Regions from separate parts of the Lelliottia sp. genome, predicted to be linked through region 1. Evidence: predicted binding sites of a transcription regulator. Region 1 holds the regulator's gene; each other region holds the start of a gene.

Region 1 (2,204 bases):
TAAGCCGATAAAGAACGTGGCATATTCCGCGACAACGGTTGCCAGTGCGGCACCCTGCACATTCATATGCAAACCTATCACCAGCCACAGATCGAGAACGATATTCAGGACATTCCCCACCACCAGCAAAATGACCGGGGCACGGACATATTGCACACCGAGTAGCCAGCCAAGCAGAACGAGGTTAGCGAGTGATGCAGGGGCACTGAGCCAGCGAATCTCCAGAAAACGGCGCGCCTGTTCCAGCACGGCTTCGCTGCCACCGACGATATGCAGCGCCAGATCGATTAGAGGTGTACGCAATACGACAATCAGAAGCCCGGCACCTAACGCCAGGATCAGCGGCTGAATCAGCGCCCGCCCAAGGCGAACGGGATCTTTCGCGCCAAAGGCCTGGGCGGTCAGTCCGGTCGTGCTCATGCGCAAAAACAGGAGCAGCATAAAGAGGAAGCTGGTCGCCATCGCACCAATCGCGATGCCACCTAAATAGACTGGAGAATCAAGATGTCCAATGACGGCCGTATCCACCAGTCCAAGCAAAGGAACGGTGATATTGGAAAAAATCATTGGCAGCGCAAGACGCCATAATGCCTTGTCTGAAGTTGTCAGCAGAGACATAGGAAATTACCGGAAGCAAGATAAGACAGTCAGGCTGCGAGGATGACGCAGCCTGTCAGAGAGAAATTACAGCCATTCACCGTTGCGGATAACACCAACCGCCAACCCTTCGATAGAGAAGGTTTGCTCGCGCAGATCCACCACAATAGGAGAAAACTCACTGTTTTCAGGCAGAAGTTGCACGGTGTTACCCTGTTTTTTCAGGCGCTTAACCGTGACTTCGTCGTCAATACGCGCAACCACAACCTGTCCGTTGCGCACATCCTGAGTTTTATGTACTGCCAACAGATCGCCGTCCAGAATACCAATATCCTTCATGGACATACCGCTAACACGCAGTAAGAAATCTGCGCTCGGCTTAAACATACCCGGATCAACCTGATAATGGCCTTCAATGTGCTGCTGTGCCAGCAACGGCTCACCCGCCGCAACGCGACCGATAAGAGGGATGCCCGTTTCTTCTTCCACCAGTAAGCGGATACCGCGTGACGCGCCTGAAACAATCTCAAGAACGCCTTTACGTGCCAGCGCTTTAAGATGCTCTTCAGCGGCGTTTGGTGAACGGAAGCCCAGGCGCTGTGCGATTTCCGCACGCGTGGGTGGCATTCCCGTCTGGCTGATGTGATCCCTGATGAGATCAAACACCTCTTGCTGTCTGGCCGTTAACGCTTTCATTCCGCCCCCTGGGTGTATATACAGTTATGCTGTGAGTATATACAGTCAAAGGCGAATTTGGAATCAAAAACTGCACAAAAAACCAGAGACTTATTCGATTCCTGAAAGCTTATCGAAAATGTGACCAAAGGAGGGTGACCCAGGTAATGGCAGCGATGATAATCGCCAGCAGTACGGCGGCAGAGCCCATGTCTTTCGCACGACCAGAAAGCTCGTGGAAATCAGAGCCAATACGATCAACAACGGCTTCGATAGCGCTGTTGAGAATTTCCACTATCATCACCAACAGTACTGAGCTAATGAGAAGTACGCGGGTAATAGCATCAACATCAAGGAAGCACGCGATAATCACGGCAATAATTGCGGCAACGCCTTCTTGCCGGAAGGCGGCTTCATTTATCCATGCCGCGCGGAAACCTTTCCATGAATATCCGGCAGCTTTGATGATTCGGGTAAACCCAGTGGTATTATTGGCCATTAAAAGAACCTTTTATTAAATTTAGCGTCAGTAACAAGGGCTGCGGCGGGTTTCGCAGCAGCCTGAAGTATGACGGGTAACAACAGAAATCTTGCGCGCTTTCTGTTATCCTTGCGCCGCAATTGCATTATTAACCAGAGGCTTTACATCGTTTATGTCCGGCTGGCCACGAATTTACTACAAATTACTTAATTTACCATTAAGCGTACTGGTAAAAAGTAAGTCTATCCCGGCGGAACCCGCGCTGGAATTAGGGCTCGATACCTCGCGCCCTATTATGTACGTTTTGCCTTATAACTCGAAGGCAGACTTACTCACGCTGCGCGCCCAATGTCTGGCGCACGATTTACCAGATCCTTTGGAACCTCTGGAAATCGACGGCACCCTTCTCCCTCGCTATGTGTTTATCCACGGCGGGCCGCGCGTGTTTACC
Region 2 (2,204 bases), on a different contig from region 1:
TCCATCACCTGTTGAGAAGTGATGCTTTTCAAGGCAGGAGACTTTATTCTGGTCAAAATCTCTTTATAGGGTATAGCCATGATCACAATAGAGAAATCAGATCCATTTTCTTCAGATTCCCATCGCTTAATCGAAATGCTGTCAGCGGAGCTTGCCGCTATTACGGGTGATAACGGCAAAAGCAACTTCAACGTTGATGCAATGAATGATGACAAAGCATTGTGGGTATTGGCAAAGAATACTCATGGCGAAGTGATAGGATGTGGTGCTGTAAGGCCATTAACGCAAAATATAGCTGAGCTAAAAAGGATGTTTTCAGACCGAAGCGTGCCAGGCATTGGCAAAACGTTACTCGCTTATCTGGAAACATCGGCAATAGAGATGGGATATAACGAACTTAGGCTGGAAACACGACATATCAATATTAGGGCTGTCAATTTTTACGAACTAAATGGGTATGTCCGTATTGAGAATTTTGGCCCATACATAGGTAGGACAGAGGCTGTCTGTTTATCAAAAGCATTGCGCTAATTGTTGTATTAAACGAGTTTGACGTCCGCTCCTGGCTGTGAGTTCAATGGGTCGATGCAACGGCCTCGATAGCCTCCACCTAAAAGGGCGAGCACATGATAAGTGGGGATGTCTGCCATAGTACTTCAACCTCTAGGGGGAAGAAATCGTTAACGTAAGAAGCGTCGTTAAAGGGCTTATTGTAAGCACGCCAGTTGGTGATCCTAAACTCCTTTTTATCCACCGGATTGCCTGCATTGTCAAGGGGATGCTTGATCTGATCCTGCCACTGAACAAAAGTTCGATTTATTCGACAAAGTTTAAAAAAACAAACTTACTCAGTTTACTGCTTACACGGTAAAACCTAAATTCCTCGCAACTTCAAATGGTTCCCGAAACCTGCTTAGAAGAAGGTTGAACGTGCGAAAAATCCAGTGATACTGTATGTAAATACAGTTATGCTGAGTCTCTCATTATGAAGATTTTTTATCCCATAGAGATTGTCCCTTCTATCCATCTTCCTCTCTTTGCGGAACGGGTACCTTGTGGTTTTCCTAGTCCCGCACAAGACTACGTCGAAGATAGGTTAAATCTCAATACGCTTTTGATAGCCCACCCTAGCGCTACGTATTTTATTAAAGTAAGCGGTGACTCCATGGCGGGAGCTGGAATTGGAGATGGTGACCTTCTGGTAGTTGATCGTTCGCTTTCGGCAAGTCACGGCGATATCGTGATTGCGGCTGTCGCTGGAGAATTTACCGTCAAGGAGTTGCGCACGCATCCCGTCCTGCAACTGGTTCCTTACAATAGCAATTACTCCCCCATGACGTTTCATCATCCAGAAGACCTAGAAATATTTGGCGTAGTGACATTTTCAGTGAAGTCACATCAATGACGATGTTTGCTCTGGCTGACGTCAATAACTTTTATACGTCCTGTGAAACAGTGTTCCGCCCGGATTTAAAGGGAAAACCCGTGGTGGTGGTCTCTAACAACGACGGCTGCGTAATTTCGCGTTCAGCAGAGGCAAAAGCGCTCGGCATCACCATGGGAGAACCTTTCTTTAAATTGAAAAATAAAACATTTCCCTCCGCAGTGCACGTATTCAGCTCAAACTATGCCCTTTATGCCGACCTCAGCGCGCGAGTTATGCAGACGCTGACGGAGATGTCGCCAGCCATCGAGATCTATTCAATCGATGAAGCCTTTATCGACTTATCTGGCGTAGCCAGCTGCATGTCGCTGACAGATTTTGGCAAAACCGTGCGAAACCAAGTGTTTAAAAATACCGGACTCACGCTCGGGATCGGCGCTTCGCAAACCAAAACGTTAGCAAAATTAGCAAATTACGCAGCAAAAAGATGGCCTGGCACGGGAGGCGTGGTTGATTTATCCGACATATCACGTCAGCGGAAGCTGTTAGAGCGCGTACCTGTAGAGGAGGTATGGGGGGTAGGAAGGCGCATCAGAAAAAAACTTAACGCTATGGGGATCAGTACAGCGCTGGACTTAGCCAATAGTTCACCGTGGGTAATCAAAAAGCATTTCAACGTTGTTCTGGAAAGAACATTGCGTGAACTACGTGGTGAACCGTGTCTGGCGCTTGAGGAATTCGCGCCAAATAAGCAACAGATTATGTGCAGCCGCTCTTTTGGGCACCGTATTACCGAGTATGCCGATATGCGTCAGGCTGT
Region 3 (2,204 bases), on a different contig from region 1:
TAGCGTAATGCCAATCAGCAGAGCCTGATACGGTTTTTTCCCCAGCGCCAGCCAGCCGCACAGGAACATCGCACCCGCACACCAGAGCAACATCACGGGCAACGAAATCAGCTCAAGTTTTAATGCAATCAACCCTAAGGCGGAGCCAAAAATCGTACCGCCAATGCGCTCGAAGGCGCGTGGAACCACGTTTCCCCAAAAAGATATGGGCCCCATGATGACCACCAACGTGATCAAAGGCCAGGTTCCCTCGGGGATATCCAGCAGACGCACCAGTAAAAAGGTGAGGATGAATGCCAGCGCGATGCGGCAACCATGCACGACGCGGTAATTCCGATACAATCGGATTTCAAAAGGCGTTAATGATTTGTCGGGACGCACACCCGCTCTCCAGATACACGGCAAATCACAATTGTACTGTGTTTTCTGCCAGACGTATCACGCCCGGCAGAAAAACCTCACAAAGCCCAGGAGTAATCATTGTTATCCGGCTTTATTTTGTACCGGAACAAACATCTCGATATCCCAGTAACCATCGGCATTGCCATCATTCAGATAGCGTTCAAAGCAGGGTTTAGGGGCGATTTGATAGTGATTGTCCTGGAGCAGGCTGTTGAAGAAGCTATGCCATGGGGTGCCGAAATCGTAGTTTTCTACGCGTGCCGTGGCAATCGCATAATCACCCGCAGCCACTTCGGTGAGGATAACGCCTTCGCTGTTTGCCGGGATGACAAAATCGTCGGGAACAGTGACAACCGTATCACAGCGCAGTTTCTCTGCGGGCACTTCATCTGGATTATCATAATAGACCGCCACCCACTCAAGCGGCTGAATATGGTGTCCATCCACCCACATCATGAGTTGCTCAAAACCTTGCTTAACGGTTTGCTCCCACGGCCCAACCATATGAAAACCGGCAATCTTACGCTTCTGTTGCTGCTTGATGCTGTAGTCCATACTGCCTCCGTTTATTACTGTGTATTTATACACTATAAAGCAGATTCTTTATGTCCAGCAAATATGACGTGTTGATTATGCGAGCAGACTCGCACGACTGCCAGTCTGCTCATAACCGTCTTAACAGTCCGTCAGGCTTTATGGTGCAGATAATCACTCAGGCGTGAGAACATCCCGCCCTTGCCGACGTTTTCCAGCGTGACTAATGGCCAGTGCGCCACAATTTTATCGCGATCGTAAAGCTCAATTTCCCCTACCCGCTGGTGCGCCGCGATAGGGGCCTCCAGATCTTTTTTATCAAGTACATATTTGGCCTTAATATTGGCAACTTCCGCTTTTGGCAACGCCAGCCAGAAATCCTGATCCGTACCAAGCGAGATGTGTTCTTTATCGCCGTACCAGATGCGCTCGGTGCCCACTTTTTTGCCGTTATGCAAGATTTGCACGGTATCGAAGTTTTGCTGACCCCAATGCAGCAGTTTGCGCGCCTGATCCTCACGCCCTTTCGGACTCTCGCCGCCCATGATCACCGCAATCAACCGGCGTTGACCATCGACTGCCGAGGCAATCAGGTTAAAACCAGCGCCAGATGTGTGCCCGGTTTTAAGTCCGTCGACCTTCAGGGTTTTATCCCATAGCAGCCCATTGCGGTTTTGCTGCGTGACACCATTCCAGGTCAGGCTCTTTTCACTGTACATATGATAAAAATCTGGCTCGCCGTGAATAATCGCGCGTGAAAGCACCGCCAGATCATAGGCTGAACTGTGTTGCCCCGGCGCATCCAGACCATGAACCGTTTCAAAATGGGTATCGCGCAGACCCAGTTTTTGCACATACTCGTTCATCATATTGACGAATTGCGGCTGCCCACCAGCCACATAATCCGCCAGCGCCACGCAGGCGTCATTACCAGAATCAACGATTAAACCCCGGCTCAAATCGCGAACTGAAACGCGCTCACCCGCTTTCAGGAACATCAGCGAGGACCCATCAAACACAGGATTGCCCTTCGCCCACGCATCGCGTCCAACGGTGACCATATCGTCAGGGGTAATGCGATGGCTATCGATAGCACGATCGACAACATAGCCTGTCATTAACTTGGTGAGGCTGGCCGGATTGCGCTGTTGATGTTCGTTGCCCGCCGTTAAAATTTGACCAGTGGTATAGTCCATCAGCACCCAGGAACCAGCCTGTATAGCAGGCGGTTGCGGCGAGAAATCCAACGGTTCGGCCGCCAGAGCAGA
Region 4 (2,204 bases), on a different contig from region 1:
GATCAATGCGAACTGCCGCTATCTCGACGCTATTCTTGAGCAGTACCATCAGGGTCGTGACAATCGTCTGGCGTATCGTATTGCCAGACGTGATGCACACAACCGTGATGCGGAACTGGCTTCAGTTGTCTCGAACATGTCAACGGAACCCCGTGCAACACCCGAAATTCGCGAGGTAGCCTTCCGGCTTCTATGCCTTAACCACACCTTCACCAGCTATATTTCGACCCTGGGTGCGCATCGCGAACAGCTAACTAATCCCAACATCCTCGCCTTACTTGATGACACCGTATGTTACGTTGACGATGCGCTTCATCATCTTCCCGCTGACGAGCCACGTGTACAAATGGCGATTGACGAACTTAGCCAGCGCATTGCGCATTTTGATCCCGGTACAGACAGCAAAGCTCCGCTTATCCTCCAGCAAACGGGCTTGCTCATTGCCCTTCTGCCCGAGATCTGTCGACTACAACAACAAATCGCTACTTATCGGAATGATTATCAGGCTTTACAGAAAGCGCATTAAACCACTCATTAAGCTCCCGACGCCTGGCTGTCGGGAGTGCCGCCTCATGTAACCCTTCGATAGCCCCCGCGAGAGCAAACAGGACCTTAATGCCGAGGTGCTTGTTTTTAGCTCTCATTTTCAGCCAACTTTCTTCAGCGCCTAACATTCGGAGCATCGTTTCACTGGTAATACCTGCTTCGTAGAGGAGAACTTCAATCTGGAAAGTCAGGTTCGGCAAATCTTTGAGCCTGTGCCGATTATCCCGCTCGACACGTTCCAGTCGTGCTGCTTCTAATGCATAGCTGGAAAGTTGCAGGAGCTTTTCCCGATCCTGCCAAAGCCCCTCATCCACACGGTAATAGTTCAACAGAACGGGTCTGCCACGTTTTACCAATTCCAGATATGCCGAATTATGTTTTACACAGTACTGCGCGCTCTCTTCACACGCTCGCAGATACAGTTCGCCCTCCGACACCATGGCGAACACAGCCTCATTTACCGCCAATGTATAGCCACCAAAAAGTGCCCTATGGTGGATATCACCCAAAGATGAGAGGTATTCCTGGGATTTATAGATCCGTTCGTATGATATCTTTTTCATGATATTATCCTTTAAAATCATGCAGTAACAACGCCATTAATTACTATCGGATCCGCTAGCAGAAAAATAGGCAACTTATTGTCACTCGGCAAGATGAATTTTCCATATTGGCCGATCTCGAACGAAATTTGCGAGGCGCTTTCCGAAATTGAGGTTGATCTTTAGTCATACAGGGGTTACTGTATATTCATACAGTAACTACAGGGCTGGAATGATTATACACACTTCAATCTATGCAAATCGCTCAACATCTTTTTCTCCATCCGCGGGAAATGACACGCAAAATACTTTCGGGCGTGTTTCGACCGGGATGATAAGTGAAGTGGTTTATCGTGAAGACCAGCCCTTGATGACACAGTTGCTGTTGTTGCCGTTATTGCAGCAGCTCGGTCAACAGTCACGCTGGCAGCTCTGGTTAACGCCAAAGCAAAAATTGAGTCGCGAATGGGTTCAATCTGCTGGATTACCGCTCGCGAAAGTGATGCAGATTAGCCAACTCGCCCCCTGCCATACGGTAGATTCAATGATTCGCGCATTGCGCACTGGGAATTATAGCGTGGTGATTGGCTGGCTATCAGAAGAATTAACGGAAGATGAACATTTTCGTTTGGTTGAAGCCGCCGAAGAAGGTAACGCGATCGGCTTAGTAATGCGTCCAGTTAATCCCGATTCTCTCGGCAGAGGACACCTGTCTGGGCTAAAAATTCACTCTAATTTGTATCATTAAGTAAATTTAAGATTTTTCCTGGAACTTTTTTCGACAGTCGGACAGCCGATTAGTTCCATAAGAAAAAACTCCGTCAACGCCTGTCTGGCGCGGTTTCCCTTAATTTTACAGCATAAAATCCGCATTCAAAATGTTAAATATTATGTATACAGAGCTTTTTTTTTCATATGCCTGACGGAGTTCACACTTGTAAGTTTTGAACTACGTTGTAGACTTTACATCGCCAGGGGTGCTCGGTCTAAGCCGAAGATATCGGTAGAGTTACTAGTTTGAGCTCGCCCCCCGGTGAAGGATTTAACCGTGATTTCTCGACGAGATCTTCATGGCGATTTTTGGATGATAACGAGGCGCAAAAAATGAAAAAGACA

What was found. Region 1 encodes LexA, which represses DNA repair genes until DNA is damaged. Its sites were predicted from a motif close to TNCTGTATGTACATACAGNA; they were not measured.
Region 2: umuD (translesion error-prone DNA polymerase V autoproteolytic subunit) is a predicted target of LexA. The motif match lies at 949-968, and genes of this name have one in related genera.
Region 3: sbmC (DNA gyrase inhibitor SbmC) is a predicted target of LexA. The motif match lies at 973-992, and genes of this name have one in related genera.
Region 4: sulA (SOS-induced cell division inhibitor SulA) is a predicted target of LexA. The motif match lies at 1,287-1,306, and genes of this name have one in related genera.

The regions. Positions count from the first base shown of each region.
Region 1 covers NZ_JAZQNX010000026.1:35,793-37,996, reverse strand. Annotated here, with positions in the region: gene dinF (MATE family efflux transporter DinF) at 1-618, opposite strand, end outside; gene lexA (transcriptional repressor LexA) at 685-1,293, opposite strand; gene ACKI5T_RS14185 (diacylglycerol kinase) at 1,403-1,771, opposite strand; gene plsB (glycerol-3-phosphate 1-O-acyltransferase PlsB) at 1,926-2,204, shown strand, end outside.
Region 2 covers NZ_JAZQNX010000001.1:44,116-46,319, reverse strand. Annotated here, with positions in the region: gene ACKI5T_RS00265 (GNAT family N-acetyltransferase) at 79-531, shown strand; gene umuD (translesion error-prone DNA polymerase V autoproteolytic subunit) at 986-1,405, shown strand; gene umuC (translesion error-prone DNA polymerase V subunit UmuC) at 1,408-2,204, shown strand, end outside.
Region 3 covers NZ_JAZQNX010000007.1:21,796-23,999, forward strand. Annotated here, with positions in the region: gene ACKI5T_RS04470 (FUSC family protein) at 1-381, opposite strand, end outside; gene sbmC (DNA gyrase inhibitor SbmC) at 484-957, opposite strand; gene dacD (serine-type D-Ala-D-Ala carboxypeptidase DacD) at 1,089-2,204, opposite strand, start outside.
Region 4 covers NZ_JAZQNX010000008.1:409,549-411,752, reverse strand. Annotated here, with positions in the region: gene yccS (YccS family putative transporter) at 1-526, shown strand, start outside; gene ACKI5T_RS06685 (TfoX/Sxy family DNA transformation protein) at 483-1,109, opposite strand; gene sulA (SOS-induced cell division inhibitor SulA) at 1,327-1,836, shown strand; gene ompA (porin OmpA) at 2,193-2,204, shown strand, end outside.